Regions from separate parts of the Bacillus sp. 9.4 genome, predicted to be linked through region 1. Evidence: riboswitches for the same ligand, from Rfam matches in the RefSeq annotation. Region 1 holds a riboswitch; each other region holds the start of a gene.

Region 1 (4,374 bases):
TCTTGTAAAACGGCACAGCCTGTGTTTGCGCGTTTAAAATGAAACCGGAAGCGCCTCCGTCTGCCGCTGCTTTTTCGAGCGCTTTCATAATGATACCGCCGACACCGGCTGAGCGGTGGCTTTTCAGTACGCAAATCCGCTCTAACTTGCCGTAGCCGTCCTTCATACGCCATCTTCCGGCACCGACAGGCTTTTCACCGTCATACACGACGATATGCTCTGACTCATTTTCAAGTTCGTCAATTTCTTCTTCAGCAGGCACGTTTTGTTCTTTGACAAAGACTTCTTCTCTTACATAGAATGCATCTTTCAGTTGTTCTTCATTTTTTGCGATAACTGCTTTCAAACATTATTCTCCTCTGCCTAGCAAGAAGGTTTCATATACTGTCCACGATCCGTTTTCCAACTGGTAAAGCAAGTGGAAACGGTCAACGATTTCTTCATGCGACACTTCCTGCATTTTTAATTGTCCCAGCACATCTGAATGCTCATCGTCGGAAAGATTTTGGCCGACCGTCACATGCGGAACGAAATTATATTCCTGTTCTCCTGCCAATACACCGGTGTATAGCTTTTCATTGAGTGTTTTTAACTCTTCCGTCGGTTCTGCTTTGATGTAAATGACATTATTGACAGGCGCAAATGAGCTGTATTTTGTCATTTTGAGAACGAGTGGGTGGGACTCTTTTGCGATGTTTCTTAAATGTGATACGAGCTGATCCGCTTTCTCCTCCGCGCATTCAAAGGATGCTCTCAGCGTCAAATGAGGCGGGATTAGAGAGTAGCTTGGGTCATAGCGCTTTCTGTAAGAGTTTGCAAGGTCTTGGAGCTTTTTTGATGGAAATAAAACGATTCCGTATTTCATATTATGTCCCTCCTGGAAATAAAGTATGATAGAGTGTTAAAGCATTTTTTTCAGCGCCGGGGTGATGAGCGGCTGCCAGTATGTCCATTTGTGGTCTCCGTCAAATGGCTCGAAATCATAATCGGAAAGCTTTTTCTCCAGCAGCTGTTTCAGCTCCCGGTTCGGTTCTGTAAAGTCCAGAATGTTCCCGTCTGTCGTGTGGACGTCAGTTTCTTTTGTTCCGATTTGGTGATAAATAGAGAGGTGTTTGATATCGTCTGACTGTTTTACGGCTTCTAGTACGTGTTTGTCAACATAGGGAGACTGCATGATGATGTTGCCAAACATATTCGGATAATCAAGCGCTGTCATAAGTGACACGGTTGCTCCGAGCGAATCACCGATCAGCGTTCGGCCGTAACCGATCTGATAGGTTGGATACTCATCATCTGCAAAAGGAACGAGCTCATGGGCGATGAACCGTTTATAAGCCGAAAATTTTGAACCCTCCGGATGATAGGTGTTTCTGCGCTCTTTTACATCCTTATAAGGAACACCGATAATAATGCTCCGGTCTATTTCGCGTTTCGACAGCAATTCCTCAACCTGTCTGCCGATTCTCCCCAGCCTGAAATAATCGTGGCCGTCCTGCGCGATAATGACATGGTATTTATAAAGCGGGGAGTAGTTGGACGGCAGATAAACAAGCAAGGTCATTTCCTCGTTAAGCTCTTTTGAAAAGAATTTCTTTTCTTGCACTGTGCCGTTTTTCGGTGCCATAAAAACATTCCTCCAGGACATCACTATACTTTCTTGCATTTTCAATTATTGTACCATGAATTATTAGAAATTTCTCTCTTTAAACGGTTCGGCACACGAAGAAAAAAGTGTTGAAATAAACTGTGAATTGTGTTAATATAAAACAATCAGAAAATTGAAATCGATATTTCTTATCGTGAGAGGTGGAGGGACTGGCCCTTAGAAACCTCAGCAACCGGCTTGTTTTGCATGTGCAAAGCGCCAAGGTGCTAAATCCAGCAAGCGTTTTTTATGCTTGGAAGATAAGAAGAAGCGTTAAACCCCTTCTTCTTATGAAGAAGGGGTTTTTATTTTGAAAAGGGAAGGTGTCAGCTATATGTCACAGCACGTTGAAACGAAATTAGCCCAAATTGGGAACCGTAGCGATGAAGTCACGGGGACAGTGAGTGCTCCTATTTATTTATCAACAGCATACCGCCACAGAGGGATCGGAGAATCTACCGGATTTGATTATGTCCGCACAAAAAATCCGACACGCCAGCTTGTTGAGGACGCGATCGCTAACTTAGAAAACGGCGCAAGAGGGCTTGCCTTTAGTTCAGGAATGGCTGCTATCCAAACGATTTTGGCGCTGTTTAAAAGCGGAGATGAACTGATCGTTTCATCGGACCTATATGGCGGCACGTACCGTTTATTTGAAAATGAATGGAAAAAATACGGATTGACTTTTCATTATGATGATTTCAGCGATGAGGACTGTTTACGCTCTAAGATTACGCCGAATACAAAAGCGGTGTTTGTGGAAACGCCGACAAACCCCCTCATGCAGGAGGCGGACATTGAACATATTGCCCGGATTACAAAGGAGCACGGTCTTCTGCTGATCGTAGATAATACATTTTATACACCGGTCTTGCAGCGGCCGCTTGAGCTGGGAGCTGACATTGTCATTCACAGCGCAACCAAGTATTTAGGCGGGCATAACGATCTGCTTGCTGGACTTGTCGTGGTGAAGGATGAGCGGCTCGGAGAGGAAATGTTTCAGCATCAAAATGCGATCGGCGCCGTCCTGCCGCCATTTGATTCGTGGCTTCTGATGAGAGGAATGAAGACGCTGAGCCTCAGAATGCGTCAGCATCAGGCAAACGCGCAGGAGCTTGCGGCGTTTTTAGAAGAGCAGGAAGAAATTTCGGATGTGCTGTATCCCGGAAAAGGCGGCATGCTGTCCTTCCGTCTGCAAAAAGAAGAATGGGTCAATCCGTTTTTAAAAGCACTGAAGACCATTTGTTTTGCAGAAAGCCTCGGCGGGGTGGAAAGCTTTATTACATACCCTGCGACCCAGACGCACATGGATATTCCTGAAGAGATCCGCATCGCAAACGGGGTGTGCAATCGGTTGCTGCGCTTTTCTGTCGGTATTGAACATGCGGAAGATTTAAAAGAGGATCTAAAACAGGCATTATGTCAGGTCAAAGAGGGAGCTGTTTCATTTGAGTAAACACAATTGGACGCTGGAAACCCAGCTCGTGCACAATCCATTTAAAACAGACGGCGGAACCGGGGCGGTCAGTGTACCGATTCAGCACGCCTCGACTTTTCACCAATCTTCATTTGAAGAGTTCGGGGCATATGATTACAGCCGCTCTGGCACGCCGACAAGAACAGCTCTCGAAGAAACAATTGCCGCATTGGAAGGCGGAACAAGAGGATTTGCTTTCAGTTCAGGCATGGCTGCTATCTCAACAGCATTTTTACTTCTGTCACAGGGTGATCACGTTCTTGTGACAGAAGATGTATACGGCGGAACCTTCCGTATGGTGACAGAGGTGCTGACCCGGTTTGGCATTGAGCATACGTTTGTCGACATGACGGATCGTAATGAAGTGGCGCGGAGCATCAAGCCGAACACAAAGGTCATTTATATGGAGACACCATCAAATCCGACACTTGGGATTACGGATATTAAAGCAGTTGTTCAGCTTGCAAAAGAAAACGGCTGCCTGACCTTTCTGGACAATACATTCATGACGCCGGCACTGCAGCGTCCGCTTGATCTCGGCGTGGATATTGTACTTCACAGCGCGACAAAATTCTTAAGCGGACACAGCGATGTGCTCTCAGGTTTAGCTGCTGTCAAGGATGAAGAGCTTGGGAAGCAGCTGTATAAGCTGCAAAACGCGTTCGGCGCCGTCCTTGGCGTGCAAGATTGCTGGCTCGTGCTGCGCGGCTTAAAAACGTTGCAGGTCCGTTTAGAAAAAGCGAGCCAAACAGCGCAGCGGCTTGCGGAATTTTTCCAGAAGCACCCGGCGGTCAAGCGCGTGTATTATCCGGGACTGGCTGATCATCCCGGCGCTGAAACCCATAAAAGCCAGTCAACGGGAGCGGGCGCCGTACTATCTTTCGAGCTTGAAAGCAAAGAGGCCGTTAAGAAGTTAGTCGAGAATGTGTCACTTCCAGTCTTCGCTGTCAGCCTTGGCGCCGTGGAATCGATTTTGTCTTATCCGGCAACGATGTCTCACGCGGCAATGCCTAAGGAAGAGCGTGAAAAACGCGGTATCACTGATGGCCTGCTCCGTCTGAGTGTGGGCGTCGAACATGCAGACGATTTAGAACACGATTTCGAACAAGCGCTGAAAGAAATTGCTCCAGTTGCGGTTCGTTAAAAAAGAAGCCGGGGATGGCCCGGCTTCTTTTATTATTGTTCGTCATCAGGATTCAGAATCGCGAGGACTTGATGATCCTCCCAAACGCCATTAATTTTCACATTTTTT
Region 2 (4,374 bases), 380 kb from region 1:
CGGGGGCAAAAAAATGATGCAGGCAGCTCTCGAAGGCTTAGAAGAAGGTACGCCGGCTGGAAAAAAACGTCCGTCACTTATCGCGGTAACCCAGCTGACAAGCACATCTGAACAAATCATGAAAGATGAACTGCTGATCGAAAAGTCTCTGATTGATACGGTTGTGCACTACAGCAAACAGGCGGAAGAAAGCGGACTGGATGGAGTGGTCTGCTCTGTTCATGAAGCAAAAGCCATTTACCAAGCGGTGTCGCCTTCATTTCTGACTGTCACTCCGGGGATCAGAATGTCAGAGGACGCTGCGAATGACCAAGTCCGCGTAGCGACGCCTGCCATTGCAAGAGAGAAAGGTTCATCAGCGATTGTAGTAGGACGCTCGATTACAAAAGCGGAAGACCCGGTAAAAGCCTATAAGGCTGTCAGACTTGAATGGGAGGGAATCAAATCTTGAAACAAATCATCGCAAAACATCTATTAGACATCCAAGCTGTATTTTTACGCCCGAACGAGCCGTTCACATGGGCAAGCGGCATTTTATCACCGATCTACTGTGACAACCGCCTTACGCTATCTTTCCCAGAGGTCAGAAACGATGTTGCTTCAGGTATCAGCAAGCTTGTCAAAGAGCATTTTCCTGAAGCTGAAATGATTGCGGGAACAGCAACTGCCGGTATTCCTCATGCTGCTCTTGCGGCTGACCGTTTGAATCTTCCGATGTGTTATGTGAGGAGCAAGCCGAAGGCGCACGGAAAAGGCAATCAGATTGAGGGAGCTGTGCAAGAAGGGCAAAAAACAGTTGTCATTGAAGACTTAATTTCCACAGGAGGCAGCGTGCTTGAAGCTTGTGCAGCTTTACAAGCGGCCGGCTGTGAAGTGCTTGGTGTCGTCTCAATCTTTACGTACGGACTTCCTAAAGCGGAGGAAGCCTTCGCAAAGGCAGAACTGCCATACTACTCATTAACTGATTATGATACGCTCACAGAGGTCGCGCTTGAAAACGGAAATATTCATTCAGATGATCTAAAAAAGCTGCAAACATGGAAACGAAATCCCGAGTCAAAAGATTGGTTTAAAAAATAAAAAATAAATTCAAATGATGTAAAGAGGCTTCAAAGCCTTGATGTACTTGAAAACAGGCTATGAGGCCTGTTTTTTTATTAATCCTATAAAAAAAGTCGGGTTGACTTATGTTAGAATTGTGCTAAAATTTACTACAAATCTAAAAACTTATCAAGAGCGGCTGAGGGACTGGACCTATGAAGCCCGGCAACCTGCATAGTTTGTAAGGTGCTACTTCCAGCAAAATGAATTCCATTTTGAAAGATAAGGGCTACATGCTGTTCCTGTCTTTCTTTCCGCCGGATTGAAAGTTTTTTATTTTAAGAGGTAAAAGGCTATCTGTATATCAGCAGCCGCGAATCACATTACATGGGAAAAGACAACCGGCAGAAAGTTACTGTTTGTTTGTCTCCGAAAGGAGGAAAGAAGAAATGTTAACGTATGATAATTGGGAAGAACCAACGATTACATTTCCGGAAGACGATCCTTATAAAGGAGCGCTGTCAGTTTTAAAATGGGCATACGGCCATTACGGCGATCAGCTTGTTTATGCTTGCAGTTTCGGAATTGAGGGAATCGTTCTGATTGACTTAATTTATAAAGTGAAAAAAGACGCAGAGATTGTGTTTCTTGATACAGGACTTCATTTTAAAGAAACCTATGAAACAATTGAACGAGTGAAAGAGCGTTATCCGGGTCTTAATATCATCCTGAAAAAACCAGACCTCACCCTTGAGGAACAAGCCGAAGAACATGGTGACAAACTATGGGAAAGAGAGCCGAATCAGTGCTGCTATCTTAGAAAGGTCGTTCCTTTAAGAGAGGCGCTTTCAGGACATCCAGCCTGGCTTTCCGGCCTGCGCCGTGATCAAGGGCCAAGCCGTGCCAATACGAATTTCTTAAACAAAGATGAAAAATTCAAGTCAGTAAAAGTTTGCCCGCTTATCCATTGGACTTGGAAAGACATTTGGAGATACACATCCCGGAATGAACTGGACTACAATCCGCTTCATGACCAAGGATATCCAAGTATTGGCTGTGCGCCTTGCACTGCTCCCGCTTTTACAGCAGAGGATTTGCGCTCAGGCAGATGGAATGGTATGGCGAAAACAGAATGCGGACTGCATGAATAAGGAGCTGCAAAATGGAATTAGCCGCTATTTTATTTAGCTTGTTTTTCGCGATGAATATTGGTGCAAGCGGCGCTGCAGCTTCGATGGGGGTTGCTTACGGCTCCGGAGCCATCAAAAAGAAAACCTACGCTTTGATCCTATGCGCAGTCGGTGTCTTTGCCGGGGCGGTCATTGGCGGAGGCGAGGTTGTAAAAACAATCAGCTCCGGCATTATTCCTGAGCAGACGATTACACTGACGATTGTTTGCATCATTATTGGAGCTGCTGCCCTGTCGCTCTTTACTGCTAATCTGCTCGGCATTCCTTTGTCGACAAGTGAAGTAACAGTCGGCGCGGTTGTCGGCGTGGGAGTGGCTTATAAAGTATTGTTTGTGAACAATCTTCTGATCATTGTGTCATTTTGGGTTTTTGTCCCGCTGTTCGCTTTCGGCTTCACCTATTTCGTATCTAAGCTGTTTCGTTATTTTAAGATTGAAGTAAAATCTTCTAAAAAGCAAAAAATCCTCGGCATTGTTTTGTTAGTTGCCGGATTTTTCGAAGCATTCTCTGCCGGCATGAATAACGTGGCGAATGCTGTTGGCCCGTTAGTAGCTGCCGGTGTGCTTGATGTCGGAAAAGGAACCTTGTATGGAGGAGCTTTTGTTGCTCTTGGCGCACTGTTATTAGGCCGGCGAGTGCTAGAAACAAACGGGAAGAAAATTACGAGATTCTCCAAAGGGGAAGGCATTCTCTTATCCGGTACAGGAGCGGGACTGGTGATCATCAGTTCTGTATTTGGGATGCCGGTGCCCTTGGCGCAAGTCACGTCATCGTCTATTATCGGAATAGGCATGGCAAAAAACGGTCCGAACGTGTTCCATAAACAAGTTGTTCAAACGATGCTGAAGGTATGGATCGTATCGCCGTTTTTATCTTTATCGATTTCTTATCTGCTTGTATCCTTGTTTTTAAAAGCAGATTATTATTCGATCTTTATCATGGTAAGTGTGCTTTTAGCGACGGGCGGTGCCGTCAGCCTGACAAAGGCCATTCGTAAAGAGAGACGCTCAGTCCACGAACAAGGCGGGGGAATCTGATCATTAATCTGAGTAATTTTATAAGTTAACTAGGAGGAGATGGATATTATGAGCTTAGCACCACACGGAGGAACATTAATAAACAGAGTAGATGAATCATATGATGTGAGCGGCATTCAAAAAGAAATTGAACTTGATTTAATTTCTTTCGCGGATTTGGAATTGATCGGTATCGGTGCATACAGCCCGATTGAAGGTTTCTTTAATGAAAAAGATTACGTATCTGTGGTCGAAAACATGCGTCTTTCTTCCGGCGTTGTCTGGTCTCTTCCAATCACGCTTCCGGTCGATGCGCAAAAAGCAGCGGAACTGTCACTTGGTGAAACGGTAAAGTTAACGTATGAAGGAGAAACATACGGCGTTATCCAAATCGAAGACCTGTATGTGCCTGACAAACAAAAAGAAGCTGTCAATGTGTACAAAACAGATGAACAGGAGCATCCTGGTGTTAAAAAGCTGTTCAGCCGCGGCAATACATATGTCGGCGGGCCGATTACGTTGATTAAAAAAGCTTCAAAACAGTTCCCTGAATTTACATTTGAACCGTTAGAAACGAGACGCCAGTTTGCGGAAAAAGGCTGGGAAACCATTGTCGGTTTCCAAACAAGAAACCCTGTTCACAGAGCGCATGAATACATTCAAAAAACGGCTCTTGAAACAGTAGACGGCTTGTTCTTGAATCCGTTAGTAGGTGAAACAAAATCTGATGACATTCCAGCTGATGTACGGATGGAAAGCTACCAAGTGCTTCTTGATCATTATTACCCGAAAGATCGCGTTTTCCTTGGTGTCTTTTTAGCGGCGATGCGTTATGCAGGCCCGAGGGAAGCAATTTTCCACGCGCTTGTCAGAAAGAACTACGGCTGCACACATTTCATCGTCGGCCGTGATCATGCAGGTGTAGGTGACTATTACGGAACATACGAAGCACAGGAGCTGTTTGACACATTTAAACCTGAAGAACTCGGGATTACGCCGCTGAAATTTGAGCACAGCTTCTTCTGTAAAAAATGCGGAAATATGGGAACAGCGAAAACATGCCCTCATGGCAGAGAGCATCACGTCATTTTATCAGGCACTAAGGTAAGAGGTATGCTGAGAGACGG
Region 3 (4,374 bases), on a different contig from region 1:
CTCGGCGCAGACAATAAGGCCGGTATCGCTGAAATCATGACAGCCATGGATTACCTCATCAAACACCCTGAAATCAAGCACGGCACAATCAGAGTCGCCTTTACGCCTGATGAAGAAATCGGAAGAGGGCCGCACAAATTTGATGTGAAACGGTTCAATGCATCCTTTGCCTACACGGTTGACGGCGGGCCGCTCGGCGAGCTTGAATACGAAAGCTTCAATGCCGCTGCCGCAAAAATTACGATTAAAGGCAACAACGTACATCCCGGAACAGCTAAAGGGAAAATGATCAACTCTGCGAAAATCGCGATGAAGCTGAACAGCCTGCTGCCGGCAGACGAAGCGCCTGAATATACGGAAGGCTATGAAGGCTTCTATCACCTGCTGTCGATTCAAGGAGACGTAGAGGAAACAAAGCTCCACTACATTATTAGAGACTTTGACAAAGAGAATTTCCAAAACAGAAAAGAAACAATGAAGCGTGCCGTTGAAGAACTTCAAAACGAATACGGGCAAGACCGGATTCTGCTGGATATGAACGACCAATACTACAACATGAGAGAGAAAATTGAACCTGTCATCGAAATCGTCAACATTGCCAAGCAAGCGATGGAAAACCTCGGCATCGAACCGAAGATTTCCCCCATCCGCGGCGGCACCGACGGATCGCAGCTGTCCTACATGGGGCTTCCGACGCCAAACATCTTTACAGGCGGGGAAAACTTCCACGGCAAATTTGAATACATCTCAGTTGATAATATGGTCAAAGCCGTAAATGTCATCGTTGAGATTGCAAAGCAGTTTGAAGCGCAAGCCTAATGCCAAAAGCCAGTCCAAAAAAAGGACTGGCTTTTTTGTGTGAAAATGAAACATTTTAAACGCGTCCTCCGTAAAACAAGTATCAACAAATGAGGAGGAAAAACAATGACAAAACATGCAATCGCTGCAAAGAGTCTCTTGAAAAAATGGATCATTTCCAGGCCGCTTAACATGCAAAAGAAATCCAGCCCATTTCAAAAAATCAGAAAAATGTTCAAACGCTTCTTCAAATAAAACATTCAAATCCCCAAGATACAATCTGTATTCACCCGTACCGCCCAAATGCTCCGAAATTTGGGTTTTTTGTGTTCAATTCCGCAAAATAGGGTATAAACCAAACAAGCAAGAAAACAGCACCCAAAAACAGGCAATTTGAATTACGAAAACTTAGGTTAAAAGTTATATAAAGGAATTTATTTTATCGTCGATAGTAACTATAGAACCAATCATCAACAAGAGCAAACAGCGTGATTCAAGACTATTTTCAGGTCATCAGGTTATACTGTTTTAGAGGGACAGTTTCTTGTTATTTATTGATTTAGAATTTTTTGAATACTTTTTGGCATTTTATCCGTACAATAGAGAGTACCAAAACTTTTTTTGGGAGGTATGTAATATGATCCTATTTATTATCATCGCATTATGTGGCTATCTTCTTTTTTCTTTCAGCAAGGACAATCGCCGCAAACCGCAAAAGACAAGCCCTCTGCCAGCAGCCGCACCTCATCACAACAACCTAATCGACCTTGACGCCATCCGCCAAAAACGCCGGATGCATCTTTCCTAATTCTATATTTCAAACGAAAAGGCTGCTGAATCACGCAGCCTTTTAAAATTGTTTTGATTTAGAGCCTGAAACCTTTTCGCCACCTATCCGTAATTTCATACAAGGCAAACCCAAAGGAGACTTCAGCAATGATCGAGTTATTTATGAAACAAAAAATGTTCTCATTTAAAGATGCATTTCACATTTATGACCGGGATGAACAAGAAACATTCAAGGTGGAGGGGCGTTTTTTCTCGTTAGGAGACTCATTACAAATGACAGACTCATCTGGGAAAACGCTCGTTTCCATAGAACAAAAACTAATGTCTTTATTGCCGCGCTATGAGATTTCAATTGGCGGGAAAACAGTTTGTGAGGTAACGAAGAAAGTAACGTTTTTCAAACCGAAATTTGTGATTTCCGGGCTTAACTGGGAAATCGATGGTGATTTATGGAGGGATGAATTCCAGCTGACGGACGGGGAAAATGTCCGGATGTCAGTGAGCAAAAAGTGGCTAAGCTGGGGTGATTCCTATCACTTGGAGATTGCAAACGAGGAAGATGTTCTGATTTGCACTGCCATCGCTATCGTGCTTGATATGGTTTTATATAACGATGAAAATGAAAGTATTCTCTAAAAAACATTGACAATTGATCCAAAAGTAATAATATTAAGATAATTGAAATCTGAATATGAAGTTTTACCTTATCAAGAGAGGTGGAGGGACTGGCCCTATGATACCCGGCAACCGCTGTTTCAAACAGAATGGTGCTAAATCCTTAAGAACATTGCGTTCTTGCAGATGAGGCGGAGATTTGATCGTTCAAGCTCTTCCTTACACAAAGGAAGAGCTTTTTACATGCTCAATATTTCAGAAAAGAGGCGAATAACATGGCTCAACAAACGAATGTTGCAGGACAAAAAACAGAAAAACAACGCAAAGCACCTTTCCGCGCCGATCATGTCGGCAGTTTGCTTCGTTCCGTTCCGGTAAAGCAAGCCCGGCAAAAAAAAGCGGCTGGTGAGATGACAGCAGAACAGCTTCGTGATATCGAAAATCAAGAGATCATCCGCATCGTGGAAAAACAAAAAGAAATCGGTCTCGATGTGGTAACAGACGGGGAATTCCGGCGTTCTTGGTGGCATTATGACTTCCTGGAAGGGCTTGACGGTGTGGAACCGTTCATCCCGGCTGAGGGGATTCAGTTCCATAACACAAAAACGAAAGCGCGCAGCATCAAAGTGACGGGAAAACTCGATTTTACGAGCCACCCAGCGCTTGCTGATTATCAATTTTTACATGAGATTGCCGGTAACGCGACGCCAAAATTGACCATTCCCAGCCCAAATATGCTGTTTTTTGGCGAAAAGGCGGATAAAGGGATTTATGACGATCAAGAGGAATACTTTCATGATCTGGCCCAAGCGTACAAAAAAGCAATCAAAGCCTTCTATGATGCTGGCTGCCGTTATCTCCAGCTTGATGATACGTCATGGTCTCTCTTCTTTGAGGAAAAAGGCAGAGAGGTTGTCCGGGCGCTCGGCGGTGATCCAGAAACATTGCCAGCCATATTTGCCAAAACAATTAACGATGCCGTCGCAGACCGGCCTGACGATTTAACGATCACAATGCACATTTGCCGCGGCAACTTCCGCTCAACCTGGGCGGCATCAGGAGGGTACGACGCTGTAGCGGAAACGATTTTGGACGGCTTAAACCTTGACGGCCTGTTCTTGGAATACGATGATGACCGCTCCGGTAACTTTGATCCGCTCCGTTTTGTGAAGCGCAAGGATCTGCAAATTGTGCTCGGCTTGATCACATCGAAATACGGCGAGCTTGAAAATCCTGAGGATGTGAAACGCCGTATTAATGAAGCCGCGCATTTTGTCAGCTTGGACCAGCTATGCCTGAGCCCGCAGTGCGGTTTCGCCTCTACAGAAGAAGGCAACCTTCTGACAGAGGAGCAGCAATGGGCAAAGCTTCGCCATGTCATCGACATTGCCAACGATGTGTGGAGATAATCTATCATTGACAGAAATAGAAAATGTGTGAATAATAGATACTATCAGAAAATTTCATAAAAAGGTTTTCCTTATCAAGAGAGGTGGAGGGACTGGCCCTGCGATACCCGGCAACCGCTGTTTAACAGAATGGTGCTAAATCCTTTAGAGCAATGATTGCTCTTGAAGATAAGGTTGAGATTGTCACGCAAGCTCTTCCTTATCCAAAGGAAGAGCTTTTTTATATTTGAATGGAAAGAAGGAATGGACAACATGTCACAACAAACAACACCCGCAGAACAAAAATCACTTCAAAGAAAAAAACCGCCGTTTCGCGCGGATCAAGTCGGAAGCCTGCTGAGATCTGAGCCCGTTAAAAAAGCGCGGCTGCAAAAAGCGGCCGGCGAAATTACGGCTGAGCAGCTTCGCCAAATTGAAAACGATGAAATCATCCGCATTGTGGAAAAACAGAAGGAAACCGGCCTGAACGTCGTGACAGACGGTGAATTCCGCAGAGCGTGGTGGCACTTTGATTTCCTGGAAAACTTAGATGGCGTTGAGCCGTTTACTCCTGAGCACGGAATCCAATTCCATAACGTACAGACAAAAGCACGCGGCATTAAAGTCACAGGTGATATCGACTTTTCAACTCACCCAATGCTTGAAGATTATTCATTTCTCCATAGCATTGCCGGTGACGCGACGCCAAAGATGACGATTCCAAGCCCGAATATGCTGTTTTTCCGCGGAAAACTGGAAAAGGATGCGTATAAAAAAGATTATC

What was found. A riboswitch is a leader RNA that binds a small molecule or an ion and turns the genes downstream of it on or off. The one in region 1 is predicted to bind S-adenosylmethionine.
Region 2: it holds a riboswitch for S-adenosylmethionine, as region 1 does, so the genes downstream of both, ACZ07B_RS08310 (phosphoadenylyl-sulfate reductase) here and metI (cystathionine gamma-synthase/O-acetylhomoserine thiolyase) in region 1, are expected to answer to the same signal.
Region 3: it holds a riboswitch for S-adenosylmethionine, as region 1 does, so the genes downstream of both, ACZ07B_RS16475 (5-methyltetrahydropteroyltriglutamate--homocysteine S-methyltransferase) here and metI (cystathionine gamma-synthase/O-acetylhomoserine thiolyase) in region 1, are expected to answer to the same signal.

What each region holds. Positions count from the first base shown of each region.
Region 1 is NZ_JBVFMU010000002.1:727,595-731,968, reverse strand. Features, by position in the region: gene ACZ07B_RS10330 (GNAT family N-acetyltransferase) at 1-346, opposite strand, end outside; gene ACZ07B_RS10325 (YjcG family protein) at 350-865, opposite strand; gene ACZ07B_RS10320 (esterase family protein) at 902-1,624, opposite strand; SAM riboswitch class I at 1,792-1,912, shown strand; gene metI (cystathionine gamma-synthase/O-acetylhomoserine thiolyase) at 1,980-3,101, shown strand; gene metC (cystathionine beta-lyase) at 3,094-4,266, shown strand; gene ACZ07B_RS10305 (GNAT family N-acetyltransferase) at 4,299-4,374, opposite strand, start outside.
Region 2 is NZ_JBVFMU010000002.1:347,860-352,233, reverse strand. Features, by position in the region: gene pyrF (orotidine-5'-phosphate decarboxylase) at 1-451, shown strand, start outside; gene pyrE (orotate phosphoribosyltransferase) at 448-1,080, shown strand; SAM riboswitch class I at 1,225-1,330, shown strand; gene ACZ07B_RS08310 (phosphoadenylyl-sulfate reductase) at 1,491-2,192, shown strand; gene cysP (sulfate permease) at 2,204-3,268, shown strand; gene sat (sulfate adenylyltransferase) at 3,317-4,374, shown strand, end outside.
Region 3 is NZ_JBVFMU010000004.1:135,018-139,391, forward strand. Features, by position in the region: gene pepT (peptidase T) at 1-819, shown strand, start outside; gene ACZ07B_RS16460 (hypothetical protein) at 925-1,053, shown strand; gene ACZ07B_RS16465 (hypothetical protein) at 1,343-1,606, shown strand; gene ACZ07B_RS16470 (LURP-one-related/scramblase family protein) at 1,735-2,223, shown strand; SAM riboswitch class I at 2,289-2,395, shown strand; gene ACZ07B_RS16475 (5-methyltetrahydropteroyltriglutamate--homocysteine S-methyltransferase) at 2,478-3,611, shown strand; SAM riboswitch class I at 3,680-3,786, shown strand; gene ACZ07B_RS16480 (5-methyltetrahydropteroyltriglutamate--homocysteine S-methyltransferase) at 3,864-4,374, shown strand, end outside.